Regions from separate parts of the Micromonospora carbonacea subsp. aurantiaca genome, predicted to be linked through region 2. Evidence: predicted binding sites of a transcription regulator. Region 2 holds the regulator's gene; each other region holds the start of a gene.
What was found. The regulator HrcA, encoded in region 2, represses chaperone genes, less so after heat shock. The targets are predictions, from matches to a motif close to GGTTNGCACNCTCNNNNNGAGNGTGCNAACC.
Positions count from the first base shown of each region.

Region 1 (9,406 bases), 890 kb from region 2:
GAGGGCACCCTCGGGGTGATCACGGAGGTGACCGTCGCGCTGCGGCCCGCCCCGGAGGAGTCGCTGACCCTGGTGGCCGTCTTCGACTCGACGGCGGACGCCGGCACGGCGGTGGCCCAGATCGCCGCGAAGGGCCTCACCCCGAGCCTGCTGGAGCTGCTCGACCGCACCCACCTGCGGGCCATCGAGGCGTACCAGCCGATGGGGCTGCGCACCGACGCGCAGGCGCTGCTGCTGGCCGCCGTGGACACCGGGTCGCGGGCCGCCGACGACCTGGCCCGCATCGCCGAGGTGTGCGAATACGCCGGGGCCGACGAGGTGTACGCGGCCACCGACGCCGTGGAGGCGGCGGCGCTGCTCCAGGCCCGGCGGCTGGCCCACCCGGCGATGGAGAAGTTCGCCGCCGACGCGTACCCGGGCGGCAACGGGGGTCTGGTCATCGACGACGTGGCGGTGCCGCGCGGGGCGCTCGCCGAACTGCTGGACGGGGTGGCCCGCATCGCCGAGGAGTGCGCCGTGCCGATCGGGGTGGTGGGGCACGCCGGCGACGGCAACCTGCACCCGAACATCGTGGTCGACCGGGCCGACCCGGCGAGCGTGGAGCGGGGCCGGCGGGCGTTCGACGAGATCATGCGGCTCGGGCTGGAACTGGGCGGCACCTGCACCGGCGAGCACGGGGTGGGGCTGCTCAAGCGGGACTGGCTGGCCCAGGAGATCGGGCCGGTCGGGGTGCGGGTGCACCAGGCGATCAGGGCGGCGCTCGACCCGGCGGGGCTGTTCAACCCCGGCAAGGTGCTCTGACGTCGGTGCCGCTGCGGCGGCCCAGGCCCCGGCCGAACACAGCGTCAGGCGGTGGCCTCCGCCGGGGTGGCCTGGGTGAGCAGCAGCAGGATCTCGTACCCGAGGGGCGGCCGCTCCTCCCCCGGGCAGTCCTCGATCGTGATCGGGCCGGGCGTGGTGACCAGCACGGACGTCAGCGCGTCGATGCAGCTCACCCGGTAGCCCCGGGCCTTGTCGGTCTCGGCGGCCAGCCGCTCGTCGGTGAGCAGCGCCCGCAGCCGCTGCGTCCGCTCGGGGTCGAGCTGCCCCGACGACCGGACGTCGTCGCCGGCGCAGTTGCTGCACTCCCACCGCCCGTCGGGCAGGACGGTCAGCATCCGCACCGGGCCGTCCTGGCCGTGCTTCTGCACCAGTTCCACCCGTGCCGGCCCGCCGGCCGCCGCACCGCCGGCCGGGGATGCCGTCGTCCCGTCGGGCGGCGGGGCGGTCGCCGTGCCGGCCCGCCGGACCGGCCCGACCGCCGAGCAGGCGGCGAGCGCCGCGGCGAGCAGGGCACCGGCGGCCACCGGGATGATCGAACGCGCACGGAAAGGGCGGATCACGCGCCGGAACGTACCCGATCATGGTGCCGGCGGGTACCGGCCGAGCGGCCGGTCAGGGGTGGCCCGCCCTCCGGTAAGGGTTCGGCTACCGGGGGGACGACGGGAGTTCGGCCGGGTCGCCGTCGGTGCCCCGGTCCGCCGCGAAGCCCCGCACGTCGGGCGCGCCGAGCCGGGCCGCGTCCGCCGTCGCGTCGTCCGGCATGAGCTGGGACTCCCGCTCCGCCTCCACCCGGGCCCGGTAGTGCGCGACCTCGCGCGCCCGGGTCGCCGCGTCCCAGCCCAGCACCGCGCCCATCAGCTCGGCGGTGTGCTCGGCCGACTCCAGGCCGCGGTGGGCGGTCTCGAAGGAGATCCGGGTACGCCGGGTCAGCACGTCCTCCAGGTGCAGCGCCCCCTCGGCGCGGGCCGCGTACGTCACCTCGGCCGCCAGGTATTCCGGCGCGCCGGCCAGCGGGGAGGCGAGCAGCGGATCCGCGTCGACCAGCGCCAACAGGTCGAGGGTGAGGGTGCCGTACCGCTCCAGCAGGTGCTCGACCACCCCGACCGGCACCCCGTGCCGGCGGGCCAGGTCGGCCCGGTCCCGCCACATCGCGGCGTACCCGTCGGCGCCGAGCAGCGGCAGGTCGGCCGTGCGGGACGGGCGGACCCCGCCGAGCCGGCGGGCCGCGCGGTCCACCACGTCGGAGGCCATCACCCGGTACGTCGTGTACTTGCCCCCGGCGACGAGCAGCAGCCCGAGCATGGGCTCGACCACCGCGTGTTCCCGGGACAGCTTGGAGGTGGAGTCCGCCTCGCCGGCCAGCAGCGGCCGCAGGCCGGCGTAGACGCCCTCGATGTCGTCGGTGGTCAGCGGCCGGTCCAGCACCGTGTTGACCTGCTCCAGCAGGTAGGCGATGTCGCGGGCCGACGCGGCCGGGTGGGACCGGTCGAGCCGCCAGTCGGTGTCGGTGGTGCCGATGATCCAGTGCCCGCCCCAGGGGATGACGAACAACACGCTGGTGGCGGTACGCAGGATCAGGCCCGCCTCGCCGGTGATCGCCGAGCGGGGCACCACCAGGTGCACCCCCTTCGACGCCCGGACCCGGACGCCCCGGCGCAGCCCGACGTCGTTGAGCATCCGCGACATGTCGTCGGTCCACACGCCGGTGGCGGCGACGACCGTGCGGGCGCGTACGTCGAACTCGGCGTCCGGCGAGCCGGTCGGCGCCTCCAGGTTCCGCACCCGGACCCCGGTCACCTCGCGCGCCTGCCGGACGAGGCCGACGGCGCGGGTGCTGCTGACCACCGTCGCCCCCAGGCTGGCGGCGGTGCGGGCCAGGGTGACCACCAGCCGGGCGTCGTCGACCTGCCCGTCGTAGTAGCGGATCGCCCCGGCGAGGCCGTCGGCGCGCAGGCTCGGGAAGACCCGCCGCGCGCCCTCCCGGGTGAGGTGCCGGTGCAGCGGCATCCCCCGCCCGCCCCCGAACAGCCCGGCGAACGCGTCGTACGCGGCCACGCCGAGGCCGTAGTAGGAGCGGCGGAAGGTGCGGCCGGGCAGGTCGCGCACGCCCTTGCCGGCGGGCAGCGGGACCAGGATCGGCACCGGCCGGACCAGGTGCGGGGCGAGCCGGGTGGCGAGCAGCCCCCGCTCGGTGAGCGCCTCGTGGACCAGGTGGAACTCCAACTGCTCCAGGTAGCGCAGGCCGCCGTGGATCAGCTTGCTGGACCGGCTGGAGGTGCCGGCGGCGAAGTCGCGCGCCTCCACGAGGGCCACCTTCAGGCCCCGGGAGGCGGCGTCCAGCGCCGCGCCGGCACCGGTGACGCCACCGCCGATCACCAGGACGTCGAACCGCTCGGCGCGCAGTCGCCGCAGGTCGGCGGCGCGGCGCGCCGGGGAGAGCTGGCCGGCGACGCTTCGGGAGACGTTGGGGTCACGCACCCGTCCACCGTAACCGCCGTGGCCACCGCACGGCATGTCGTGATCCGGCCGTACTGTCGGGGGATGGAGGTCGGTCCGTACGCAGGTCGTCCCTTTCTGTCGCCCGTGGCCGTCCCGCCGGCCCGCCCCGGCCCGTGGCCCGTGGTCGCGGCGGCGGTGGCCGGGTGCTGGACGGTCGCGGTCGTCGCGCCGGCCGAGCTGGTCGGCTGGCTGGCCGACCAGGTCCGGCTCGCCACCGGCCTGGACCGGGTGGTCTGGCTGTGGCCGGTGGTCGCCGTCGTGACGGTGCTGCTGGCCGGGGTGCCGGCGCTGCTGCTGGCCCTGCTGCCCCGCTCGGGGGCCGTCCGGGCCACCGGCCGGGCCTGGCTCGGCGGGCTGCTCGCCCTCGGCGCGCTCACCGGCCTGCGCGCCCTGCCACCGGTGCACCACGAGGCGTACCTGGCCGCGCTGGCGGCGACGGCGGTCCTGCTCGCCGTGGTGCTGCCCCGGCTGGTCCGGGGCCCCGCGCCCGCGCCCGCGTCGACGCCGCCGGCCGCCGGCCGCCCGGCCGACCCCGCCCCGCCCGCCGGGCCCGACCGCCCGCACGACCACGCCGCGCCCACCGCCCCGGCCGGTCCGCGCGGGACCGTCCCGGCGGCCCCACCCGCCGTGACCTGGCTGGCGGTGGCCGCCGGGCTGGCGACGCTGCTGCCCTGGGCGTGGTTCGGCGCGCTCGGCGGGCTGCTGGAGACCGTGCTCGCGGCGGCGGCCGCCGCGGCCGTCGGTGTCCTCGCCGGGGCACTGCTCGACGCCCGGTTCTGGGCGCGCCTCGCGGGCGGGCCGCCGCACCGGCCGGCGCGGCTGGTGCTGGTCGGCGGCCTGGTGGCCGGGGTGACGCTGCTGCTGCTCGCCGCCGGCACCGGGCAGTCCGGCGCGCAACTGCCCGCCCTGCTGACCCTGCCCCCGCTCGGCTTCGCGCTGGCCGCCCTCCAGGCGCCCGCGCTGCGCTCCGGCGGGCCGGTCGGCCCCGCGCCCGCGCGCTGGCTGGTCGGGCTCGCCGCGTTCGGGCCACTGGCGTTCGCCGACCCGGAGGAGATCACCCTGCTCCTGGCGGCCACCCGCGACGTCCCGTTCTGGGTGGCGGTCGCCGCCGCCGGCGGGCTCGCGGTGGCCGCGCTCCTGGCGATCGTGTACGGCGTGCTGCTGGCCCGCCCGAACGGGCACGCGCCGAGCCGGCCGGTGGCGGTGGCGACCGTCGGCGTGCTGCTCGCCGGGGCGGCGCTGGTCCACCTCGGCCCCGGCCAGCCCGGCCTGCACGGCGAACGGCTGCTCGTGGTGCTGCGCGAGCAGGCCGACCTGAGCGGCGTGCCCACCGGCGGGACGGGCCAGGCGGGCCGGGACGCCCGCGCCCGCGAGGTCTACCGGCGGCTGGTGGAAACCGCCGAACGCACCCAGGCGGGGCTGCGCCGCGACCTGACCCGGCTGGGGCTCGGCCCGACGCCGTACTACCTGGTCAACGCGATCGAGGTGGACGGCGGGCCGGCGGTCCGGGCCTGGCTGTCGGGCCGGCGGGAGGTGGACCGGGTGCTGCTGAGCCAGCGGCTGCGCCCGCTGCCGGCCCCCGCGCCGACCAGCCGGGGCGACCAGGCGGCCCCCTCCGGGCCGGCGTGGAACGTCTCCCTGCTCCGCGCCGACCAGGTCTGGTCGCAGCTCGGGGTCACCGGGGCCGGCATCGTGGTGGGCAGCTCCGACTCCGGGGTGGACGGTCGGCACCCGGCGCTGGCCGGCGGCTTCCGCGGCGGCGACGACTCCTGGTACGACCCGTGGGACCACACCCGCGCGCCGACCGACCAGGGCGGCCACGGCACCCACACGACGGGCAGCGCCGTCGGGCGGGACGGGATCGGGGTGGCCCCCGGGGCGAGCTGGGTCGGCTGCGTCAACCTCGACCGCAACCTCGGCAGTCCGGCGCGCTACCTGGACTGCCTCCAGTTCATGCTGGCCCCGTTCCCGGCCGGCGGCGACCCGTTCACCGACGGGCGGCCCGAGCGGGCCCCCCAGGTGCTGACGAACTCGTGGGGCTGCCCGCCGATCGAGGGCTGCGACCCGGCGGCGCTGCGGCCGGCAACCGACGCGCTGGACGCGGCGGGCATCTTCGTCGTCGCGGCGGCCGGCAACACCGGGCCGTACTGCCGGTCGATCGAGGATCCGCCGGCGACGTACCCGGACGTGTTCACCGTCGGGGCGACCGACCGGGACCGCCAGGTCGCCGACTTCTCCAGCCGGGGGCCGGTGCCCGGCGCGGCGAAGCCGGACGTGGTCGCCCCGGGCGTGGGGGTGCTCTCCGCGATGCCGGGCGGCGGCTACGCCACCCTCGACGGCACGTCGATGGCCGCCCCGCAGGTCGCGGGCGTGGTGGCGCTGATGTGGTCGGCGAACCCGACGCTGGTCGGCGACCTGGAGCGCACCCGCCGGATCCTGCGCGACACCGCCGTCCCGGCCGGGGCGACGTACGCCTCCCGCGACCCGGCCGACGCCTGCGGCGGGGACGCGAACATCAGCGGGGCGGGCCTGGTCGACGCGTACGCCGCTGTCCGCGCGGCCCGCTGAGCGGTAAGGAAGGGCCCCTTGTTAACGCATACGGTAGAGAGGGGTCCCCTTCTCACCTCGCGCCCCGCGCCCCGGCGGCGGCCCCGCGATCCTCGCCCCGGCGGCGGGCGAAACGGGCACCGGGCCGGATAGCGCCGTTCGGCCGCCCCGGCATCGACGGTCACCTACCGTCGAGGTGAGGAGGCCGCGATGACCACGGACGACGAGCGGGCCGAGGCTCCACGTTCCGCCGCCTGGGTGCCGGTCGAGGAGATCCCGGGGCAACTACCGTTCGACCGGCTGGACTACGGCGACGCCGAGCAACTGGCGGAGATGGCCGGGGGCGACGCGCCCGCGGCGGAGGAGCCGGTGGTCCTGGTCGACGAGCCGATCCGCGTCGACGAGCCGATCCGCATCCGCCGGCCGCCCGGTCGGGCCGGGCGGCGACGCGACCAGCCGCCCCTGCCGACGTGAGCGCCGCCGGCGTGAGAGCCGCCAGCGGGCGCGTGCCCGAGGCCGGAGTGCCCGACACGGCAGTGCCCGACACGGGAGTGCCCGAGGACCGAGTGGCCTTGGCCGGAGTACCCACGGCCCAAGTGTCCGAGGCCGGAGTGGCCGGCGCTGGCGGCCGTGACGACGCGGAGGGGGCGGGCCGCTGACGCGACCCGCCCCCTCGACGTGCGGTGTAACTGAACTCCGGTGGGAGCTGGACTCAGAAGTCCATGTCCCCGCCGCCCGGGCCAGCCGCAGCGGCCGGGGCCTTCTCCGGCTTGTCCGCGACGACGGCCTCGGTGGTGAGGAAGAGCGCCGCGATCGACGAGGCGTTCTGCAGCGCCGACCGGGTCACCTTGGCCGGGTCGATGATGCCCGCGGCCAGCAGGTCCACGTACTCGCCGCTGGCGGCGTTGAGGCCGTGGCCGGCGTCCAGGTTGCGGACGCGCTCGACGACGACGCCACCCTCGAGGCCGGCGTTGACGGCGATCTGCCGCAGCGGGGCGTCCAGCGCGATCTTGACGATCTGCGCGCCGGTCGCCTCGTCGCCGGTCAGGTCCAGCTTGTCGAAGGCGGTCTTGCCGGCCTGCACCAGCGCGACGCCACCACCCGGGACGATGCCCTCCTCGACGGCGGCCTTCGCGTTGCGGACGGCGTCCTCGATGCGGTGCTTGCGCTCCTTCAGCTCGACCTCGGTGGCCGCGCCGACCTTAATCACCGCAACACCGCCGGCCAGCTTGGCCAGGCGCTCCTGCAGCTTCTCGCGGTCGTAGTCGGAGTCGCTCTTGTCGATCTCGGCCCGGATCTGGTTGACCCGGCCCTGGATCTGCTCGGCGTCGCCGGCACCGTCGACGATGGTGGTCTCGTCCTTGGTCACCACGACCTTGCGGGCGCGGCCCAGCATGTCGAGGCCGGCGGCCTCCAGCTTGAGGCCGAGCTCCTCGCTGATGACCTGGCCACCGGTGAGGATGGCGATGTCGGTCAGCATGGCCTTGCGGCGGTCGCCGAAGCCGGGGGCCTTGACGGCCGCGGACTTGAAGACGCCCTTGACCTTGTTGACCACCAGGGTCGGCAGGGCCTCGCCCTCCACGTCCTCGGCGATGATCAGCAGCGGCTTGCCCGACTGCATGACCTTCTCCAGGATCGGGAGCAGGTCCTTCACCGACGAGATCTTGCTGTTGGCGATCAGGATGTAGGGCTCGTCGAAGACGGCCTCCATCCGCTCCGGGTCGGTCATGAAGTACGCGGAGATGTAGCCCTTGTCGAAGCGCATGCCCTCGGTGAGCTCAAGCTCCAGGCCGAAGGTGTTGCTCTCCTCGACGGTGATGACGCCTTCCTTGCCGACCTTGTCCATCGCCTCGGCGATGATCTCGCCGACGGTGCTGTCACCGGCGGAGATGGAGGCGGTGGAGGCGATCTGCTCTTTGGTCTCGACGTCCTTGGCGAGCTTGGACAGCTCCTCCGAGACGCTGGCCACGGCGGCCTCGATGCCCCGCTTCAGGGCCATCGGGTTGGCGCCGGCGGCCACGTTGCGCAGGCCCTCGCGGACCAGGGCCTGGGCCAGGACGGTCGCCGTCGTCGTGCCGTCACCGGCCACGTCGTCGGTCTTCTTGGCGACCTCCTTGACCAGCTCGGCGCCGATCTTCTCGTACGGGTCCTCGAGCTCGATCTCCTTGGCGATGCTCACACCATCGTTGGTGATGGTGGGGGCACCCCACTTCTTCTCGAGCACCACGTTGCGGCCCTTCGGGCCGAGGGTCACCTTCACGGCGTCGGCGAGCTGGTTCATGCCCCGCTCGAGGCCGCGGCGAGCCTCTTCGTCGAACGCGATCATCTTGGCCATACGGCGTTGTCCTCCTGGACACTCACGGGCCACCCGAGTGTGTGTCCCGGATGGGCCGCCTGGTGTACGCACCTTGGGACGTCGCCACCTGGCGACGACGACGTCTCCTCGGCCGGGCCGGATAGCCCGCGACGACCGGCCATGTGCCGCCCGACGGATCTCCGCCGTGCGGCCGTGGCCCCACCGTCCCGACCGTTGGCACTCACCCAAGGCGAGTGCCAATGACTTGTTTAGCACTCTGCCCTGCCGAGTGCAAGCACGATGCGGCGGACGAACCGGGTCGACCCCACCTGACCAGCGCGACCCGGCCCGCCGGTTCAGCCGATTTCACCCGCCGGCCGGGCGGCGGTAACCGACCCCTCGTACGCCCGCCGCCCGGCGCACGTGACGACCGTAACGACCGTAACGACCGGCCGGACCGGGACGACCAGGCGCACCAGGGCGGCCAGGCCCACGGCCAGGGCCAGGACGGACCAAGGCCAGGACGGACCAAGGCCAGGACGGACGAGGGCAGGACCGACGAGGGCAGGACGGATCGGACCAAGAAGGGCGAGAGAGCCGAGAGGGCGCCGCCAGGCAGGCGAGGTCCAGAGCAGGCGAGAGCCGGGACCGGCACGAGCGGCCACCGACCGCGGCGCAGCGCGCCGGGCACCCGGGACCATCCGCCCGACCCTTCCCCGGGCAGGCCGACCAGCGGGTCCGCCGGATCACAGCCGGGCAGCGGCCACGAGGCGGCGCGGCCCGGTGGGCAGGGCTGCCACGGGGGGCGGCACGGCGCGAACCAGCGGTGGGGCCGGGCCAAGGTGGGGCCGGGCCAAGGTGGGGCCGGGCCAAGGTGGGGCCTTGGCCAGGGTGGGTCGGCAACCCGGCGCGGCACCTGGCGGGCGGGAAACCGACCGCAGCCCGACCAAGCGCGGCCGACCGGCCCTTCGGGCCCCGGTGGGATCGATCGATCGGACGGAGATGGCTGGGACATGCGCCCTGGGACGCGAGCGTCAGACGTCAGCCCATGGGACCCGAGGCCAGACGTCAGCCCTGGAACGTGCGCCCTCAGACGTCGGCCCTGGACGCGGGCCCTCCCCGGCGGCGATGTGGGAACGGTCCGCAGCATTCCTGGACCGCCCCGCCCGCGCCGCCCCGGACCGATCCGTCCGCGCCGACCGGGGCGGCGCGCTCCGCCGGCCATCGGTGGCCCGCCCGCCC
Region 1 is NZ_JACHMZ010000001.1:251,839-261,244, reverse strand. It holds gene HDA31_RS01190 (FAD-binding oxidoreductase) at 1-801, shown strand, start outside; gene HDA31_RS01185 (hypothetical protein) at 846-1,346, opposite strand; gene HDA31_RS01180 (glycerol-3-phosphate dehydrogenase/oxidase) at 1,468-3,336, opposite strand; gene HDA31_RS01175 (S8 family serine peptidase) at 3,364-5,889, shown strand; gene HDA31_RS01170 (hypothetical protein) at 6,079-6,342, shown strand; gene groL (chaperonin GroEL) at 6,581-8,203, opposite strand.
Region 1: groL (chaperonin GroEL) is a predicted target of HrcA. The motif match lies at 8,397-8,427, and genes of this name have one in related genera.

Region 2 (9,406 bases):
GACGCTGTTCACCCTGCCGGTGATCGTCTTCTTCCTGCTGGTGCAACGCCGGATGGTCTCCGGCCTGGTGGCGGGCGCCGTCAAGGGCTGAGGTGCAAGGAAGGGCCCCTTGTTAACGCATTCTGTCGAGAAGGGTCCCCTTCTCACACCCCGTCGGGCAGCCGGGCCGCGTCGGGCGGGGATCGGCGGGCCGCGATGCCGCCGTAGGCTGTCGCCATGACGGGCAGGCTGGTGACGGTGAACCTCGGCGCGGCGACCGAGGCGGAGTGGGCGGGCGACGCGAGCGGCCGCAGCGGCATCGACAAGCGGCCTGCGGGCGGGCCGGTGCTGCTGCGCGTCGACGGGGTGGCCGGCGACTTCATCGGCGAGCGGGCCCACCACGGCGGGCCCGACCAGACGGTCTACGCGTACGCCGAGGAGGACGCCGCGTGGTGGGCGGTCGAGCTGGGCCGCGACATCCCGCCGGGGGCCTTCGGCGAGAACCTGACGACGTACGCGGTGGACGTGACCGGCGCGGTCGTCGGCGAGCGGTGGCAGATCGGGTCGGCCCTGCTGGAGGTGACCAAGCCGCGCACGCCGTGCCGGACGTTCGCCGGGTTCTGGGGCGTGCCGGATCTGATCAAGCGGTTCACGGCGCGCGCCGCCCCCGGGGCGTACCTGCGGGTGCTGCGGGAGGGCGAGGTCGGCGCGGGCGACCCGGTGGAGGTGGTGGAGCGGCCGGAGCACGGCGTGACCGTCGGCGAGGTGTTCCGGGCGAGCACGCTCGAACCGGAGCTGCTGCCCCGGCTGCTCGACGTGCCCGAGCTGCCCGAGTCGCTGCGGCGGAAGGTCGAACGCAGGCTCGCCATGCCCGACGCCTGAGGGGCCCCGGCGGCCCCAGGGGCGCCGCGCCCGAGCGCCGATCGCCGCGCCCGCCCCGCCGCCGATCGCCGTGCCCAGGCGTTAACAAGGGCCCCCTGCTATGCGGAATGCGTTAACAGGGGGCCCTTCCTTACACCGTCAGCGGAGCCAGGGGATGCTGCGGTCGAGCAGGCCGCGCTCCTTGAGCTCCTTGCGCAGCGGGATCTCGTCGTCGATGTACCCGTTCCAGTTGATGCCCCAGTAGTTGGCGGTGTGGGTGCCCTCGCCGCAGAGCTGGCGCTGCACCGGCGTGCGGTTGGCCCACCACTCGCCGTCGGCGTCGATGTGCAGCTCGTCCAGCGGGCGGATCCACCGGTAGGTGTAGCCGACGAAGAGCATCTTGCGGGTGATGTTCGACAGGTTCGTCGACCGGGAGTGCCACTGGCGGCGGTCGAAGATGAACGCGTCGCCCGGGTTCGCGGTGATCTCCACCGTGCCCTCCGGGTCCGGGTTGTGCACCGTCAGGTCCGCCGGGCGGGGCAGCGAGTTCCACAGGTGGCTGCCCGGGATCACCTTGGTCGCGCCGCGGCCGGTCTCCGACAGGTCGGAGAGCACGTACGCCACCTTCAGCGAGAACATCGGCCGGGGCAGGTTCGGGTCCATCGTCTCCGGGTCGGAGTTCTGCCGGTAGCCGTCCTGGTGCCACCCCCAGTACGGCTTCTCCGGCTCCAGCGCCGGCGGGGTGACGTCGAGGTGGTTGTGGTGGGTGTAGATGTTCCACCCGGCCAGGCCCCACATGTACGGGAAGGCGATCGGGTGGGTCAGCAGCTGGCCGAAGAGCTCGTCGCGCTCCAGGAAGCCCAGCAGGTGCAGGGTGCCGTCCTTGGTGGTGTTGCCCTTGGCCTTCTCCTCCGCGTACACGCGGTCGACGGCCTCCTCCAGGGCGGCCCGGTGGTCCTCCGTCAGCACGTTCCGCAGCAGGAGGAAGCCCTGCTCGTGGAACTCCTTGCGGTCGGTGTCGCTGATCGGTTCGTAGCCGGTCCGGCCGTCGTAATCGAACACCGCGTAGTACCCCTCCCCATGAGGTGAAACCATTTCTGGCACAGGACGCCGATGCTACTGCGCCCCTTCGGGGGGGTGCGGAGCGCGCCCGACGGTGTGGGGGAGTGCTCGGACCGTTGGCACCCGCTTGGGTGCGGAGAGTGAGAATGGGTGTTTGTTCGGCGGCTTTCGCCGGATATGGAGGATTGTGCGGTAACCGTCGGTGTGGAGAATCGCGACCGCTCAGGCGTCGGCGAAGACCTCGGCGAGCACCTCGCCGTCGTTCGCCGTCGCGTCGCCCACCCGGCCCCAGGTGCCGGCCTTCGCGGTCCACTCCAGGCCGGCGAAGCGCACCCGCTTCACCCCGTGGTCGGAGGCGTGCGAGACCAGCCAGTGCGCGTACCGCCAGCCGTCGCGCCGGTCGTCGGCCGGCACCGCGACGCCGGTCAGCTCGGCCGGGGACGCCGCCTCCGGCAGCCCCCAGTCCAGGCGTAGGCCCCGGGTCAGCGCGGCGGTGGCGGCCGCGCCCCGCATCACCGGCGTCGCGCCGACCGTGCAGGCCACCGCGCCGGTCGCCTCGCCGAGCAGCGCCCGCGTCAGCACCTCCGACTCGTCCGCCCACTTCTGGTACGCCTCGGGGAACGCCGAGCGCTGCACCTTCTGCGCGGCGTCGGTGACCCGCATCTTCTCCCAGCCGCGTACCCGCTTGAGCGCGGCGTAGAACTTCCGGGTCGCGTACCGGGGGTCGGCGATCTGCGCCTCGGTGCCCCAGCCCTGGCTCGGCCGCTGCTGGAACAGGCCCAGCGAGTCCCGGTCGCCGCCGGAGAGGTTGCGCAGCCCGGACTCCTGGTAGGCCGTCGCGAGGGCGACCACCACGGCCCGCTCGGGCATCTTCCGCTGGACGCCGATGGCGGCGATCGTGGCGGCGTTGGCCATCTGGTCGGCGTCCAGGCGCACCTGGCCGTCGGCCTGCACCGTGCAGGTGCGGCTGGTCAGGGACAGCGGCAGGCGTAGCTGCCCGCCGGCCTGCCGGACGACGAGCCAGATCCCCACCACGGCGATCACGGCGACGACGACACCGGTCGCGACGACTGCCCGACTTCGCACCCGCACCCCCTGTTCGACGGCGTTCGCCAAGAGTACGTCCCCGCCGCCGCCGTCCGACCCGTCCGACCGGTTCGCTCCGTTCCGTGGCGGGTCGGCCGCGATGCGTGTCCGCCTTCCCGGTGCCCCGGCCCGGAAACCGCAGCCGGCCCAGGAGCCGATCTGCCGGCCCGGGAGCGGAGCCGGCCGGCCCGGGGCCGGTCAGTCCGTCGGCACCCAGCTCGCGTCGCGCTTCTCGCGGAACGCGAGCACCCCCTCGCGCCCCTCGTCGGAGAGGAAGAACCCGGTCGACAGGGCGGCCAGCTCGGAGACCCCGGCCCGCAGGTCGGCCGCCGGGGGGCGGCGCAGCAGCGCCTTCGCCCCGGCCAGCGCGTTCGGCGCGCCCCGCACCAGCGAGGCGCAGGCCCGCGCCACCGCCGCGTCCAGCGCGTCCGCCGGCACCGCCGAGGTGACCAGCCCGATCTCGGCGGCCCGCCGCCCGTCGAAGGTGTCGCCGGTGAGGTACAGCTCGGCGGCGGCCCGGGGCGTCAGCCGGGGCAGCACGGTCGCCGAGATCACCGCCGGGATCACCCCGATCCGCACCTCGGTGAACGCGAACGTCGCCTCCTGCGCGCAGATCGCCAGGTCGGCCGCCGCGATCAGGCCCAGCCCGCCGGCCCGCGCCGGCCCGGCCACCCGGGCCACCACCGGCTTCGGGCACTCCCAGACCGCCGCGAGCACGTCGCCGAGCATCCCGGCCGGGACCGTGCCGCTGGCGTACGCGGCGGCGGTCTCCTTCAGGTCCGCGCCGGAGCAGAAGACGGGGCCGGCGTGGTCGAGCACCACCACCCGGACCGTGTCGTCGGCCACGGCGGCGGCCAGCCCGGCCAGCAGCTCGGTCATCAGCGGCGTGGAGAGCGCGTTGCGGTTGTGCGGGCTGTCCAGGGTGAGGGTGGTCACCCCACGGGCCGTGGCGACCCGCACGAGCGCGGCGGTGGAGGTCATGCCGGGCACACTAGTGGCCATGCCCGGCGTCCTTCCAGAAGGCGAGCCCGTCCCGGCCGACGGCTCGCTGCCCGCCACCGCGACCCGCGCCGTCGGCGCGCGCGGCTTCGGCGTGTACGTGCACGTGCCGTTCTGCGCCAGCCGCTGCGGCTACTGCGACTTCAACACCTACACCGCCGACGAGCTGGGCGGCGGGGCGAGCCGCGAGGGGTACGCCGACACGGTGCTCGCCGAGCTGACGCTGGCCGCCCGGGTGCTCGGCGACGCCCCGCCGCCGAGGGTCGACACCGTGTTCGTCGGCGGCGGCACGCCCACCCTGCTGCCCGCCGACGACCTGGCCCGCATCCTCGACGGCATCGACGGCGCCTGGGGGCTGGCCGCCGACGCGGAGGTGACCACCGAGGCCAACCCCGAGTCGGTGACGCCGGAGTCGCTGAAGACCCTGCGGGCCGCCGGGTACACCCGGATCTCGCTGGGCATGCAGTCGGCCGCGCCGGGGGTGCTGGCGATCCTCGACCGCCGGCACCGCGCCGGTCGGGCCACCGAGGCCGCCCGGGAGGCCCGCGACGCCGGGTTCGACCACGTCAACCTCGATTTGATCTACGGTACGCCGGGGGAGAGCGCCGACGACTTCGCCGCGTCCCTGGCGCAGGTGGTGGCCGCCGGGGTGGACCACGTCAGCGCGTACGCCCTGATCGTGGAGGACGGCACCCGGCTGGCCGCGCGGATGCGGCGCGGCGAGCTGCCGTACCCCTCCGACGACGTGGCGGCGGACCGCTACCTGGCCGCGGAGTCCGCCCTCGACGCGGCCGGTTTCTCCTGGTACGAGGTGTCCAACTGGGCCCGCACGCCGGCCGGCCGGTGCCGGCACAACCTGCTCTACTGGAACGGCGGCGACTGGTGGGGCCTCGGGCCGGGGGCGCACAGCCACGTCGACGGGGTGCGCTGGTGGAACGTCAAGCACCCGGCCGCGTACGCGAAGCGCCTCACGGCGGGGGAGTCGCCCGGCCTGGCCCGGGAGGTGCTCACGCCCGACGAGGCCCACACGGAGGACGTGATGCTGCGGCTGCGGCTCGCCTCGGGGCTGCCGCTGGCCGTGCTGGACGACGCGGGCCGCGCCGGGGCCCGGCGGGCGCTAGCCGACGGCCTGCTCGACCCGGCCGGGCACGCGGAGGGCCGGGCGGTGCTCACGCTGCGCGGCCGGCTGCTGGCCGACGCGGTCGTGCGCGACCTGCTGCCCTGACGGGGGTGGCCCCGACCGGCCGGGGGAGCGGCCGGTCGAGGGTCACTTGATCAGGTTGACGGTCATCGGGTAGCGGTAGGGGCTGCCCTCGTTCGCCTTGATGCCGGCGACGATGCCGAAGATGATGCCCACGATCATCGCGCCGAACCCGATCAGGAGCCCCACCAGGATGCAGGTGAGGATCCAGCCGATCAGGGCGATGACCGACCAGAGGAGCTGGAAGTTCAGCGCCGCCACCGCGTGTGCGCGGACCGTCGGCGACTGGTTGCCCCGGGCGAGCAGGGCGATCAGCGGCGCGAGCCAGCCGAGCACGCCGCCGCCGAGGAACATCCCCGCCGCGCCGCCGAAGTGGGCCACCAGGACCCAGGTCTTGTCCTCGTTGTTGGCGTAGCCGCCGGAGGGCGGGCCGTACGCGCCGCCGGTCGGGTAGCCGCCACCGGGCGGGGGGAAGCCGCCCGCCCCGGGCGGCGGGTAGCCGGCCGACGGCGGCTGGTCGCCGGTGGGCGGCGGATAGCCACCGGGCGGGGGATAGCCGCCCGCCCCGGGCGCGCCGGACAGTGGTGCGGTGGGCTCGTGCCCCGGCGAGCCGTACGGTGCCGACGGGTTCGGCTCCGGCGGGTAGCCGCCGGGGTCGCCCGATCCGGGAGGGCGAGGTGGTTCAGTCATGCACGTCACGGTAGGGGTTGCGGGCAAGTCGGCACCAGTGCGACACCAGCTCGGCGGGGCGGATCTTCGGCCCGCGTGCGCAGGTGACGGCCCGCGCCGGGCGGCCGTCGACCGGCCGGCACGCGCCCGCGCGGCGGCCACCGCACCCACGGTCCGTCGTTGATCTTACCCAGGACGGGGCAGCCGACGTAGACTGGCACTCGTTACAGTCGAGTGCCAGGCGTCGACGCACCGGCGGAGCGCCGACCTGCGGTGCCGCCGCGCCGCCGGGCCCGACGTGCGACAGGAGGTGGCAGGGTGGGTCTGGACGACCGCAAGCTCGCCGTGCTCCGCGCGATCGTCGAGGACTACGTCGCCACCCAGGAGCCGGTCGGCAGCAAGGCGCTGGTCGAGCGGCACCAGCTCGGCGTCTCCCCCGCGACGGTCCGCAACGACATGGCGGTGCTGGAGGAGGAGGGCTACATCCGGCAGCCGCACACCAGCGCCGGCCGGGTCCCCACCGACCGGGGCTACCGCCTCTTCGTCGACCGGCTGTCCCGGGTCAAGCCGCTCAGCCCGGCCGAGCGCCGGGCGATCGAGCGCTTCCTGGTCGGCGCGGTCGACCTCGACGACGTGGTGCACCGCACGGTGCGGCTGCTGGCGCAGCTCACCCGGCAGGTCGCCGTGGTGCAGTATCCCTCGCTGGCCCGCTCGTCGGTGCGGCACCTGGAGCTGGTGCCGATCTCCACCACCCGGCTGATGCTGGTGATGATCGCCGACACGGGCCGGGTCGAGCAGCGGCTGGTCGAGCTGCCCGCGCCGGTGAGCGCCGACGACGTCACCGACCTGCGTCGGCTGGTCAACGAGAAGCTCGTCGGCAGCCGGCTGTCGGAGACCCCGCCGCTGGTGCAGGCGCTGGTCGAGGAGTCGACCCCGCACCTGCGCGGCACCATGACCACGCTCTCCACCGTCCTGCTGGAGACGCTGGTCGAGCGGCACGAGGAGCGCATCGCGCTGGCCGGCACCGCCAACCTGACCCGGGGCGGCCTGCTCGACTTCCAGGGGTCCCTGCGGCCCATCCTGGAGGCGCTGGAGGAGGAGGTGGTGATGCTCAAGCTCATCGGCGAGGCCGAGTCGACCACCACCCGCGTGCTGATCGGCGACGAGAACGAGATCGACAACCTGCGGGCCGCCTCGGTGGTGAGCACCGGCTACGGCCCGGGGGCGACCGCGCTCGGCGGACTGGGCGTGGTCGGGCCCACCCGGATGGACTACCCCGGCACCATCGCCACGGTGCGGGCCGTGGCACGCTACGTGGGCGAGCTGCTGGCCCAGAACTGACCAGTCAGGGCCGACGGCCGGCTCCGGCCGACGACCGGCGCAACGCGACAAGAACATGAGGACACGGGACGCAGTGGCCAGGGACTACTACGGCATCCTCGGCGTGAGCCGGGAGGCCTCCGACGACGAGATCAAGCGCGCCTACCGCAAGCTGGCGCGGCAGTTCCACCCGGACGTCAATCCGGACCCGGAGGCACAGGAGAAGTTCAAGGACATCAACGCCGCGTACGAGGTCCTCTCGGACGACCGGAAACGGCAGATCGTCGACCTCGGCGGCGACCCCCTCGCCCCCGGCGGCGGTGGCATGGGCGGCCCGGGCGGGCCCGGCGGGGCCGGCCCGTTCGTCGGCTTCCAGGACATCATGGACGCCTTCTTCGGCGGCGCGGCCGGCGGCTCCCGGGGCCCGCGCCCGCGCACCCGCCCCGGCGCGGACGCGATCCTGCGCCTGGAGCTGGACCTGCACGAGACGGCGTTCGGCGTCGAGGCCCCGATCACCGTCGACACGGCGGTGCTCTGCACCACCTGCTCCGGGGCGGGCACGGCGGCCGGCACCCACCTGGCCACCTGCGAGGCGTGCGGCGGCCGGGGCGAGGTCCAGTCGGTGCAGCGCACCTTCCTCGGCCAGGTGGTCTCCGCCCGGCCGTGCACGGTCTGCCAGGGCTACGGCACCACCATCCCGCACCCCTGCCCGACCTGCACCGGCGACGGTCGGGTGCGCACCCGCCGCTCGCTGACCGTCAAGATCCCCGCCGGGGTCGAGGACGGCATGCGCATCCGGCTCGCCCAGCAGGGCGAGGTCGGCCCGGGCGGCGGCACCGCCGGCGACCTCTACGTCGAGATCCACGAGCGCCCGCACGACGTCTACTCCCGCAAGGGCGACGACCTGCACTGCCGGGTCACCGTCCCGATGACCGCCGCCGCGCTCGGCACCCGGCTGACCATCAAGACCCTCGACAGCGAGGAGACGGTCGACGTCAAGGCCGGCACCCAGCCGGGCAGCACCCTGCGGCTGCGCGCCCGGGGCGTGCCGCACCTGCGCGGCACCGGGCGGGGCGACCTCTACGTCCACCTCGACGTGCGCACCCCGACCAAGCTCGACGCCGACCAGGAGAAGATGCTGCGCGACTTCGCCAAGACCCGGGGCGAGGAGGTCGCCGAGCTGAGCAAGCAGGGCGGCTTCTTCTCCCGGATGCGCGACGCCTTCAACGGGCACGCCTGAGGTGTCGGCGCCGCTGTTCCTGGTCGACGCGCTGCCCACCGGCGACTCGCTGACCCTCGGCGGCCCGGAGGGGCACCACGCGGCCACCGTGAAGCGGCTGCGCGCCGGCGAGGAGCTGCTGCTGGCCGACGGCCGGGGCGGCACGGCCACCGCCGTGGTCACCGCCGTCGGCAGGGGCGCCCTCGACCTGCGGGTCACCGCCCGGGGGCACGTCGACGCGCCCGTCCCCCGGCTCGTCGTGGCGCAGGGCATCGCCAAGGGCGACCGGGGCGAGCTGGCCGTGCAGGCGATGACCGAGGTCGGGGTCGACGAGATCGTGCCCTGGGCGGCGGCCCGCTCCGTGGCGCAGTGGCGCGGCGACCGGGGCGTACGGGCCCGGGAGAAGTGGGCGGCGACCGCCCGGGAGGCGGCGAAGCAGGCCCGCCGGGCGTGGCTGCCGGTGGTGGCCGGCGCCCCCGACGAGTCCACGGCCACGGTGGCCCGCCGGATCGCGGGGGCCGCCGCCGCGTTCGTCCTGCACGAGGAGGCGCAGGAGCCGCTGACCGCCGCCGAGCTGCCCGCCGCGGGCGAGATCGTGCTGGTCGTCGGCCCCGAGGGCGGCATCACCGACGCGGAGGTGACCGCGTTCACTCAGGCCGGCGCCCGCCCGGTGCGCCTCGGCCCGCACGTGCTGCGCACCTCCACGGCGGGCGTCGCCGCCCTCTGCGTCCTGGCCACCCGCCTGTCCCGCTGGTGACCCGCCTGTCCCGTCGGTGGCCCGCCTGTCCCGCTGGTGAACCCTGGCCGGGTCAGGTGCGCAGGTAGGACGCGCCGTTGAGGTCGACGACCGTGCCGGAGGCCCACTCCGCCTCCGCCGACGCCAGCCAGTGGACCGCCGCCGCGACCTCCTCCGGGCGGGCCACCCGGCCGAACGGGCTCTGCGCCCGGATCGCCGCGCCGCTCTCGCCGGCCAGGTGCTCCGTGGTCATGTCCGTCTCCACGAAGCCGGG
Region 2 is NZ_JACHMZ010000001.1:1,146,433-1,155,838, forward strand. It holds gene HDA31_RS05245 (carbohydrate ABC transporter permease) at 1-91, shown strand, start outside; gene HDA31_RS05250 (MOSC domain-containing protein) at 217-861, shown strand; gene HDA31_RS05255 (phytanoyl-CoA dioxygenase family protein) at 1,000-1,902, opposite strand; gene HDA31_RS05260 (hypothetical protein) at 2,125-2,994, opposite strand; gene HDA31_RS05265 (enoyl-CoA hydratase-related protein) at 3,187-3,969, opposite strand; gene hemW (radical SAM family heme chaperone HemW) at 3,989-5,212, shown strand; gene HDA31_RS05275 (DUF4870 domain-containing protein) at 5,255-5,878, opposite strand; gene hrcA (heat-inducible transcriptional repressor HrcA) at 6,176-7,198, shown strand; gene dnaJ (molecular chaperone DnaJ) at 7,272-8,417, shown strand; gene HDA31_RS05290 (16S rRNA (uracil(1498)-N(3))-methyltransferase) at 8,419-9,153, shown strand; gene HDA31_RS05295 (SDR family NAD(P)-dependent oxidoreductase) at 9,206-9,406, opposite strand, start outside.

Region 3 (9,406 bases), 570 kb from region 2:
GTCGAGCACCCGGCCCTTGCCCCCGAAGAGGCTGGTGCCGCCGATCACCGCCGCGCCCACGGCGTAGAGCAGCACATTACTGCCACCCGTGTTGGGGTCCACCGAGTTGGCCCTGCTCGCCGCCACGATGCCGCCGATCGCGGCCATCGAGGAGCAGATGACGAAGACCGAGATGCGGATCCGGTCGACGTTGATGCCGGCGCGGCGGGCCGCCTCCTTGTTGCCGCCGACCGCGTAGACGTGCCGGCCGTAGCTGGTGCGCTGGAGCACGAACGTCCAGGCGATCAGCAGCACCGCGATGATCGGCACCACGATCGGCACGCCCTTGAGCGAGGTGATCAGGACGTTGCGGCTGCGCTCCAGGTTGAGCACGTACACGGCGACGCCGAGGATGACCGCCAGCACGCCGACCCGGGCGGCCACGACGGCCAGCGGGTCGGTGACGAGCCCCCGGGCGGAGCGGTTGCGGTGCCGCACGAGCTGCACCGCCGCGTAGCCGGCGACGGCGACGGCGGCCAGCACCCAGCCGATCGCGGGCGGGAGGTTGCGGTTGGCGATCGCCACCAGCGTGTCGTCGCGTACCGAGATGTTGGCGCCCTCCTTCATCAGCATCAGCACGATGCCCTGGAAGGCGAGGAAGCCGGCGAGGGTGACCACGAACGACGGGATGCCGACCTTCGCGACCAGGAAGCCCAGCGTGGTGCCGATGAGCAGGCCGGTCACGAGGGCGGCGAGCACCGCCACCCACCAGGGGTAGCCGAGCACGGTGACGATGTTGGCGAGGACGGCCGCGCAGACGCCGCTGGCGAAGCCGGCGGAGAGGTCGATCTCGCCGAGCAGCAGGACGAAGACCAGTCCCATCGCGATCAGCGTGACCGCCGCGCCCTGGGTGAACAGGTTGGCGAAGTTGCCGGCGGACAGGAACGACGGGCGCATGATCGCGAAGACCGTGCAGAGCACGATCAGGCCGAGCACGGCGGGCAGGGCGCCGATGTCGCCGCCGCGTACCCGGCTGACGTAGTTGCTCAGGTGGCCGCCGACGGTGACGGGCGGGGTGACCGCCGCCGGCCCTTCCTTCTTCACGGCGGTGGTGGTCATCGGAGGGCTCCCGGGGTCGTGCCGACGGCCGCGCCGCCGGTGCCGTTGCCACCCGCCGGGTCGGCGGCGAGCCCGAGGGCGCCGGAGCGGCCGGCGGTGATCAGCTCGACGATCTGCGAGTGGGTGATGTCGGTGGTCTTCACCTGGGCCACCATCTGGCCGAGGTAGAGCGCGGCGATCCGGTCGGAGACCGCGAAGACGTCGTTCATGTTGTGCGAGATGAGCACGACGGCGAGGCCGCTGTCGGCGAGCCGGCGGACCAGCTCCAGCACCTGGGCGGTCTGCGCGACGCCCAGCGCGGCGGTCGGCTCGTCGAGGATGACCAGCCGGCTGTTCCACAGCACCGCCTTGGCGATGGCGACGGTCTGCCGCTGGCCGCCGGAGAGGCTGGAGACGTGCTGGCGCAGCGACTTCACCGTCCGGACGCTCAGCCCGGCGAGGGTCTCGGCGGCCATCTGCTCCATGGTCGGCTCGTCGAGGACGATGCCGGTGCGCTTCTCCCGGCCGAGGAACATGTTCTGCACGATGTCGAGGTTGTCGCAGAGCGCGAGGTCCTGGTAGACGACCTCGATGCCCAGGGCGGCGGCGTCGCGGGGGCTGCTGATGCCGACCGGGCGGCCCTCGAAGAGGAACTCGCCGGAGTCGACGGGGTGGATGCCGCTGATGCACTTCACCAGGGTCGACTTGCCGGCGCCGTTGTCGCCGACCAGCGCGGTGACCTCGCCGGGGTGGACGGTGAGGGCGACGTCGCGCAGCACCTGGACGGGACCGAAGCTCTTGTCGATCCCTCGTAGTTCCAGCAGGGGGGTTGCGGACACAAGGGTCTCCTAATGCACGGAGGGGAGATCGCGGAGCCCGTCCGGCGCGGGCCGCCGCCCGGCACGGGGTCACCGTGCCGGGCGGCGTCGCCTGGCGGGTACGACGGTCGCGTACGGGTCAGCTGATGCCGGCTTCGGTGCAGAACTTGGCGTAGGCGGCGGTGCAGAGCTCTTCCTTGGTGACGAAGCCGTCGGCGACGACGTCCTTGACGTTGTCCTTGTAGATGGCCTTCGGCTCCAGCAGCACGGCCGGGACGTCCCGGTTGCCCTCGACGTCCTTGACGGTCTGCCCGGTGTCCTTCCTCTCGCCCTTGGCGACCGCGATGGCCAGCTCGGCGGCGGCGTCCGCCTCCTTCTTGACGGCCTTGTAGACGGTCATGCACTGGTCGCCGGCGAGGATGTTCTGGAGGCCCTGCACGGTGGCGTCCTGCCCGGTCACCGGGACCTTGCCGTTGAGCTTGTTCTTCTTCAGCACGGAGATGGCGGCGTTGCCGAGGCCGTCGTTCGCGGCCAGCACTCCGTCGATCTTGCCGCTGGCCTTGGTGTACTGCTGCTCGAAGATCGTGGCGGCCTGCGTGCTGTCCCAGTCCGGCACCGAGTCGTCGGCGACCTTGGTGTACTCCTTCGAGTCGAACTTCGGCTTGAGCACCGAGTCGTACCCGTTCTTGAACAGGGTCGCGTTGTTGTCGGTCGGCGAGCCGTTGAGGTAGGCGATCGCCGGGTTCTTGACGCCCTTGTCGGTCAGGCACTTGGCCAGACCCTCGCCCTGGAGCTTGCCGACGGCCTCGTTGTCGAAGCTGACGTAGTACTGCGCGGAGCCGCCCAGCGTGAGCCGGTCGTAGTCGATCGTGGCGACGCCCTGCGACTTGGCCTTGTCGAGCACGGCCTTGCCGGTGCCCGAGTCCAGGTTGACGATCATCAGGGTGGTCACCCCGTTGGTGATCATCTGGTCCGCGATGGTCTGGAACGCGGTCTTGTCGCCCTGCGCGTTCTGGATGTCGTACTCGACGTTCGCGGTCTTGAACGCGGCCTCCAGGAACTTGCGGTCGGCGCCCTCCCAGCGGGCGGAGGACTTGCTGTCCGGCAGGATCACGCCGATCTTCGGCTTCTTGGCGGAGGAGCCGGCCTGGTCGCCGCTGTCGGAGTTCTCGCCGCAGGCGGCCATGCTGCCGGCGGCCAGCAGGCCCACGGCGGCGAAGGTGAGGAAGCCCTTGCGCATCTGCACGGGTCCTTTCGGGGTGGGGGAGCGGGAGTGGGGCGGTGTTTTGTTGTGTCCGGCAACGTATTGCGCGCCGCGCCGCCCCCACAAGACCACCGAGGTCAGAAGTTTGTTGGCGGCGGTAACAATTCAGCAACGTGAACGACACTCCGCCCTAACCGCCCCGAAAGCGGGCAGACCGAGGAGCCGCGCCCGGGCGCGGCGATCATGAGAGTTGCCGATGTCGCCGGCCGCCAAACCTGCCGCCGGCCGACACCTCGGCTCGGGGGTGCCGGCTCGGGGCGCCGGGCTCGGGATGCCGGCCCGGAATGTCGGGCTCGGGCGTCGGCCCGGGATGCCGCTCGGCGCGCGGCGTCGGGTCAGCCGGCGGCGATGGGGGCGGCGGTGGCGTCGGTGAGGGCGACCAGGTCGGCCGGGGCGAGCTGGAGCTGGAGGCCGCGCCGGCCCGCCGAGACGTACACGGTGTCGTGGGCCAGCGCGGAGGCGTCCAGCACCGTGGGCAGCCGCTTGCGCTGGCCGAGCGGGCTGATCCCACCGCGCACGTACCCGGTGGCCCGCTCCGCGACCGTCCGGTCGGCCATCGTCGCCCGCTTGCCGCCGAGCGCGGCGGCGAGCGCCTTGAGGTCCAGCTCGCCGGTCACCGGCACCACCGCCACCGCGAGCGCGCCGTCGACCTCGGTGACGAGGGACTTGAACACCCGCTCCGGCGGCACGCCCAGGGCCGCCGCGACGAGCGCGCCGTAGTTCGGCGCGTCCGGCGACACGTCGTACGGGTGGGTGCTGTGCCGGATCTTCCGCTTCGTCAGCAGCGCCGTCGCCGGAGTCCCCTGTCCCGCCATGCCGACAAGCTAGCCGGCCGCCGCCTCCTGATCCAGCGGATCCGGCACCGGACGGCAGACCAGCACGGTCGGCGCGCCGGCCACCCGGGTCAGCACCAGGCTCGCCGCCTCCGGGCCGGCCAGCCGCAGGTCGCGCCGCAGCCGCTCCGGCTCCAGCGCCGAGCCGCGCTTGAGGATCTCCACCCGGCCCACCCTGCGCTCGCGCAGCAGGGCGCGCAGCCGCTTCAGCGAGAACGGCAGCACGTCGGTGACCTCCAGGCAGCGGGCGAAGGGCGTCGCGCCGGGAGCGTCGGCGTACAGGTAGGCGATGGTCGGGTCGGCGAGCGTGGCGTCCAGCTCGCCGGCCAGCTCCGCCACGAGGTGCGCGCGGACGACGGCCGGGTCGGGGTCGTGGACGTACCGCCGGACGGGACCGACGGTGGCCTCTTCCGCGCCGGAGCCGGTGAGCTGATGGCAGGCGGGCTGGCGGCCGGCGGGGTGATCGCAGGGGGTGGGGTGATTGCAGGGGGCCCCTGCTATACAAAAAGCGTTAACAGGGGGCCCCTCCTTCAGCGCGGTGGCGCGGCGGGGGACCTCGGCGAGGCGGCCGCACCACAGGGCGGCCTCGACCAGGTCGCCGCCGACGCTCACCCACTCCGCCTCCGCGCCCGCCGGGATCAGCGCGTGGTCGAGCCCCGGGGCCACCTTCACCACCGTGTGCGGCACCCGTTCGGCCAGCGCGGTGACGAAGTCCCACGGCGGCGAGTAGGCGTTCGGGTCGAAGATCCGCCGGCCGGTGCCGGCCCTGCGCCGCGCCGGGTCGCAGAACGCCGCGTCGACGGAGGACACGTCGAACGCCGTGGCGTCGCCGCACTCCACCGTGAACTCCCCGGCCAGCCCGGCTGCCTCGGCGTTCGCGGCGGCCATCGCGGCGGTGACCGGGTCGGCCTCCACCCCGTACACCCGGATGCCGGCGCGGGCGGCGGCGAGCGCGTCGGCGCCGAGGCCGCAGCCCAGGTCGGCCAGGGTGCGCACCCCGGCGGCGCGCAGCCGGTCGGCCCGCCGGGCCGCGACGACCCCCCGGGTCGCCTGCTCCAGGCCGGCGCGGGTGAGGAACATGCCGGCCGCCGCCGGCCCGAACTTGCCGACCGCCCGGCGGCGCAGCTCGGCCTGGGTGAGCGCGGCGGCGGCCAGCCCGGCGGGCACCCCGGCCGAGCGGAGCGCGGCCGCCGCGGCCAGCGGGTCGCCGCCGGCCACCTCGGTCGCCGCGGCGAGCGCGGCCGACCCCTCGGGGGTACGCAGGGCGGCGAGCTGATCGAGATCCACGCGCCCATTGTCGGGCCCGGGCGGCGGCCGGCCGGCGGCGGTGGCGGCGGTGCCGGAGGTTGGCGGGGTCCGGGGCCCGTGCCGGCGGCGTGTCGAGGTGACGGGTGGCGGAACTGTGGCGACACGACGGGCGACGCGTTGGCACTCTCCTTGACGGAGTGCTAGCCACGGCCTAACCTGCGATTAGCACTCTCCCATCGAGGGTGCCAGCTTCCGGGCCCCGCGCCCGGGGGTGACGCCAGGCGGACCGGCACCCGCGACGACGGCCCCGCCCGGTGGCATGTGGCAGATTGACGCTGGTCGGCCCCGCCGTCCGGCAACGAAACCAGTACCCCAGGAGGGTATGCCCGTGACTACCGCGACCAAGGTTGCGATCAAGCCGCTCGAGGACCGCATCGTGGTCCAGGCGAACGAGGCTGAGACCACCACGGCGTCGGGCATCGTGATCCCCGACACCGCCAAGGAGAAGCCGCAGGAGGGCACCGTCCTCGCTGTCGGCCCGGGCCGGATCGACGACAAGGGCAACCGCGTGCCGATCGACGTCAAGGTCGGCGACACCGTCCTCTACTCGAAGTACGGCGGCACCGAGGTCAAGTACGCCGGCGAGGAGTACCTGGTGCTCTCCGCCCGCGACGTCCTCGCGGTCATCGAGAAGTAAGCAACCGATCCGCGTCACTGCCCCGGTCCGGCTCGCCGGGCCGGGGCAGTGACGCTTCGAAGGGATACAGATGGCGAAGATCCTGAGCTTCTCGGACGACGCCCGGCACCTGCTGGAGCACGGTGTCAACGCCCTCGCGGACGCGGTCAAGGTCACTCTCGGCCCGCGCGGGCGCAACGTCGTCCTGGACAAGAAATTCGGTGCGCCCACGATCACCAACGACGGCGTGACCATCGCCAAGGAGATCGAGCTCACCAACCCGTACGAGAACCTCGGCGCGCAGCTGGTCAAGGAGGTGGCGACCAAGACCAACGACGTCGCCGGCGACGGGACCACCACCGCGACCGTGCTGGCCCAGGCGATGGTCCGCGAGGGCCTGCGCAACGTGGCCGCCGGAGCCAACCCGTCCGGCCTCAAGCGGGGCGTCGACGCGGCGGCGACGAAGGTCTCCGAGGCGCTGCTCGACCGGGCCGTCGAGGTCGCCGGCAAGGAGTCGATCGCGCACGTGGCGACGATCTCCGCGCAGGACGCCACCATCGGCGACCTGATCGCCGAGGCGATGGAGCGGGTCGGCCGCGACGGCGTCATCACCGTCGAGGAGGGCTCGGCGCTCACCACCGAGCTCAACGTGACCGAGGGCCTCCAGTTCGACAAGGGCTTCATCTCCCCCAACTTCGTCACCGACGCGGAGGGCCAGGAGGCGGTCCTGGAGGACCCGTACATCCTGATCACCACGCAGAAGATCTCGGCGATCGAGGAGCTGCTGCCGCTGCTGGAGAAGGTCCTCCAGAACAACCAGCCGCTGCTGATCGTCGCCGAGGACGTCGAGGGCCAGGCCCTGTCCACCCTCATGGTCAACGCGATCCGCAAGACCATCAAGGTCTGCGCGGTCAAGGCCCCGGGCTTCGGCGACCGCCGCAAGGCGATGCTCCAGGACATGGCGATCCTCACCGGCTCCGAGCTGGTCGCCCCGGAGCTGGGCTACAAGCTCGACCAGGTCGGCCTGGAGGTGCTCGGCACCGCCCGGCGGGTCGTGGTCGACAAGGAGACCACCACCGTCGTCGACGGCGGCGGCAAGGCCAACGAGGTCGCCGACCGGGTCGCCCAGATCCGCAAGGAGATCGAGGCCTCGGACTCCGACTGGGACCGGGAGAAGCTGGCCGAGCGGCTGGCGAAGCTCTCCGGCGGCGTCGCGGTCATCAAGGTGGGCGCGGCGACCGAGGTCGAGATGAAGGAGCGCAAGCACCGCATCGAGGACGCCATCGCCGCGACGAAGGCCGCCGTCGAGGAGGGCACGGTCCCGGGCGGCGGCGCCGCCCTGGCGCAGATCCTGTCGGTGCTCGACGACGACCTCGGCTTCACCGGTGACGAGAAGACCGGCGTCTCGATCGTGCGCAAGTCGCTCGTCGAGCCGCTGCGCTGGATCGCCCAGAACGCCGGCCACGACGGCTACGTGGTGGTGCAGAAGGTCGCCGGCAGCCAGTGGGGCCACGGCCTCGACGCGGCCGTCGGCGACTACGTCGACCTGGTCAAGTCCGGCATCATCGACCCGGTGAAGGTGACCCGCAACGCCGTCACCAACGCCGCCTCGATCGCCGGCCTGCTGCTCACCACCGAGAGCCTGGTGGTGGAGAAGCCGGAGAAGGCCGAGCCGGCCGCCGCCGGTGGCCACGGCCACTCGCACGGCCACGGCCACCAGCACGGCCCCGGTTTCTGACCCACCCGGGTCCGACCCAGCCGCACCACTGTCAAGGCACGCCGGCTCCCCACGGCGTGCCTTGACGCTTGTCCGCCCCGTGTCCCGGCCGCCCGTCCCGGGTCCGGAGCACGGGGCGGTTGCTTACGGAACGCTGACGTGCCTGTCGCGTCCCCGGCCGATCGGAAACACTGGGCGGATGGGCACCATCTCGCGCGGGTACGCCGCGCTGGCCGGGATCACCGCCGCCGCCGTGGCGATCGGCGCCGCCGAACCGGTGGCGGTGCTGACCGGCCCCCGGTCGGCCCCGCTGGTCGCGGTCGGCGGGCTGGTCGTCGACACCGTCCCCGAACCGGTCAAGCAGTTCGGCATCGCGGTCTTCGGCACGTACGACAAGATCGCTCTGCTGGTCGGGACGGCGCTGCTGCTGGCCGGCTTCGCGGCGCTGCTCGGCGTCCTCGCCGCGCGCCGGCTGTGGTTCGGCCTGGCGGGCATCGGGGCGTTCGCGGCCCTCGGGGTGGCCGCCGCGCTGACCCGGGCCGGCGCGGACGCCACCGACGCGCTGCCGGCGCTGGCCGGGGCGGCCCTCGGCGCGCTGACGCTCTGGCTCCTGCTGGCCGGCCCCCTGCACCCCGACCCCTGGCCGTGGACCCCGCCCACCGCCGCCGCCGGCAAGGAAGGGCCCCTTGTTAACACCCCCCTGTTAACAAGGGGCCCTTCCTTGCGCCCCGAGCGCCCCGAGCGCCCCGAGCGCGCGGAGGGGCGGCGGCGGTTCCTGACCGGCGTCGGCGCGCTGGCCGGCGCGGCCGTCGTGACCGGGCTGGGCGGGCACTGGCTGGCCGGGCGGCGCGGGGTGGCGGAGGCCCGGCAGGCGGTCGCCCTGCCCGCGCCGGCCTCGCCCGCGCCGCCGGTGCCGGCCGGCGCGGATCTCTCCCTCACCCAGCTCGCCCCCTACGTCAGCCCGACGTCCGGGTTCTACCGCATCGACACCGCGCTGGTGGTGCCCCAGGTGGACCCGGACACCTGGCGGTTGCGCATCCACGGCCGGGTGCGCAACCCGATCGAGCTGACCTTCGCCGACCTGCTGGCCCGCCCCATGGTCGAGCGGTACGTCACCCTGGCCTGCGTGTCGAACGAGGTAGGCGGGGACCTGATCGGCAACGCCCGCTGGCTGGGGGTGCCGATCCGGGAGCTGCTCGACGAGGCGCAGCCGGAGGAGGGCGCGGACCAGGTCGTCGGGCGCTCGGTCGACGGCTGGACGTGCGGCACCCCGACGGCGGCGCTGCGCGACGGCCGCGACGCCCTGCTCGCGGTGGGGATGAACGGCGAGCCGCTGCCGGTGGAGCACGGCTTCCCCGTCCGCATGGTGGTGCCCGGCCTCTACGGCTACGTCTCCGCCTGCAAGTGGGTGACCGAGCTGGAGCTGACCAGCTTCGCCGACTTCGACGCGTACTGGGTGCCCCGGGGCTGGTCGGCGCAGGGGCCGATCAAGACGCAGTCACGGATCGACACGCCCCGCCCGCGCAACCGGCTCACCGCCGGCCCGGTCATGGTCGCCGGGGTGGCCTGGGCGCAGCACCGGGGCATCCGCCGGGTCGAGGTACGCGTCGACGACGGCCCGTGGCGGGAGGCGACGCTCGCCCCGACGGTGTCGGTGGACACCTGGGTGCAGTGGTCCTGGCAGTGGACGGCCACCCCCGGCGAGCACACCCTCCAGGTGCGGGCCACCGACGCCGACGGCGAGACGCAGACCGAGCGCCGGCAGCGGGTCGA
Region 3 is NZ_JACHMZ010000001.1:573,844-583,249, forward strand. It holds gene HDA31_RS02670 (sugar ABC transporter permease) at 1-1,098, opposite strand, end outside; gene HDA31_RS02675 (ATP-binding cassette domain-containing protein) at 1,095-1,916, opposite strand; gene HDA31_RS02680 (sugar ABC transporter substrate-binding protein) at 2,035-3,135, opposite strand; gene ybaK (Cys-tRNA(Pro) deacylase) at 3,495-3,974, opposite strand; gene HDA31_RS02690 (THUMP-like domain-containing protein) at 3,984-5,279, opposite strand; gene groES (co-chaperone GroES) at 5,629-5,937, shown strand; gene groL (chaperonin GroEL) at 6,008-7,654, shown strand; gene HDA31_RS02705 (molybdopterin-dependent oxidoreductase) at 7,833-9,406, shown strand, end outside.
Region 3: groES (co-chaperone GroES) is a predicted target of HrcA. The motif match lies at 5,461-5,491, and genes of this name have one in related genera.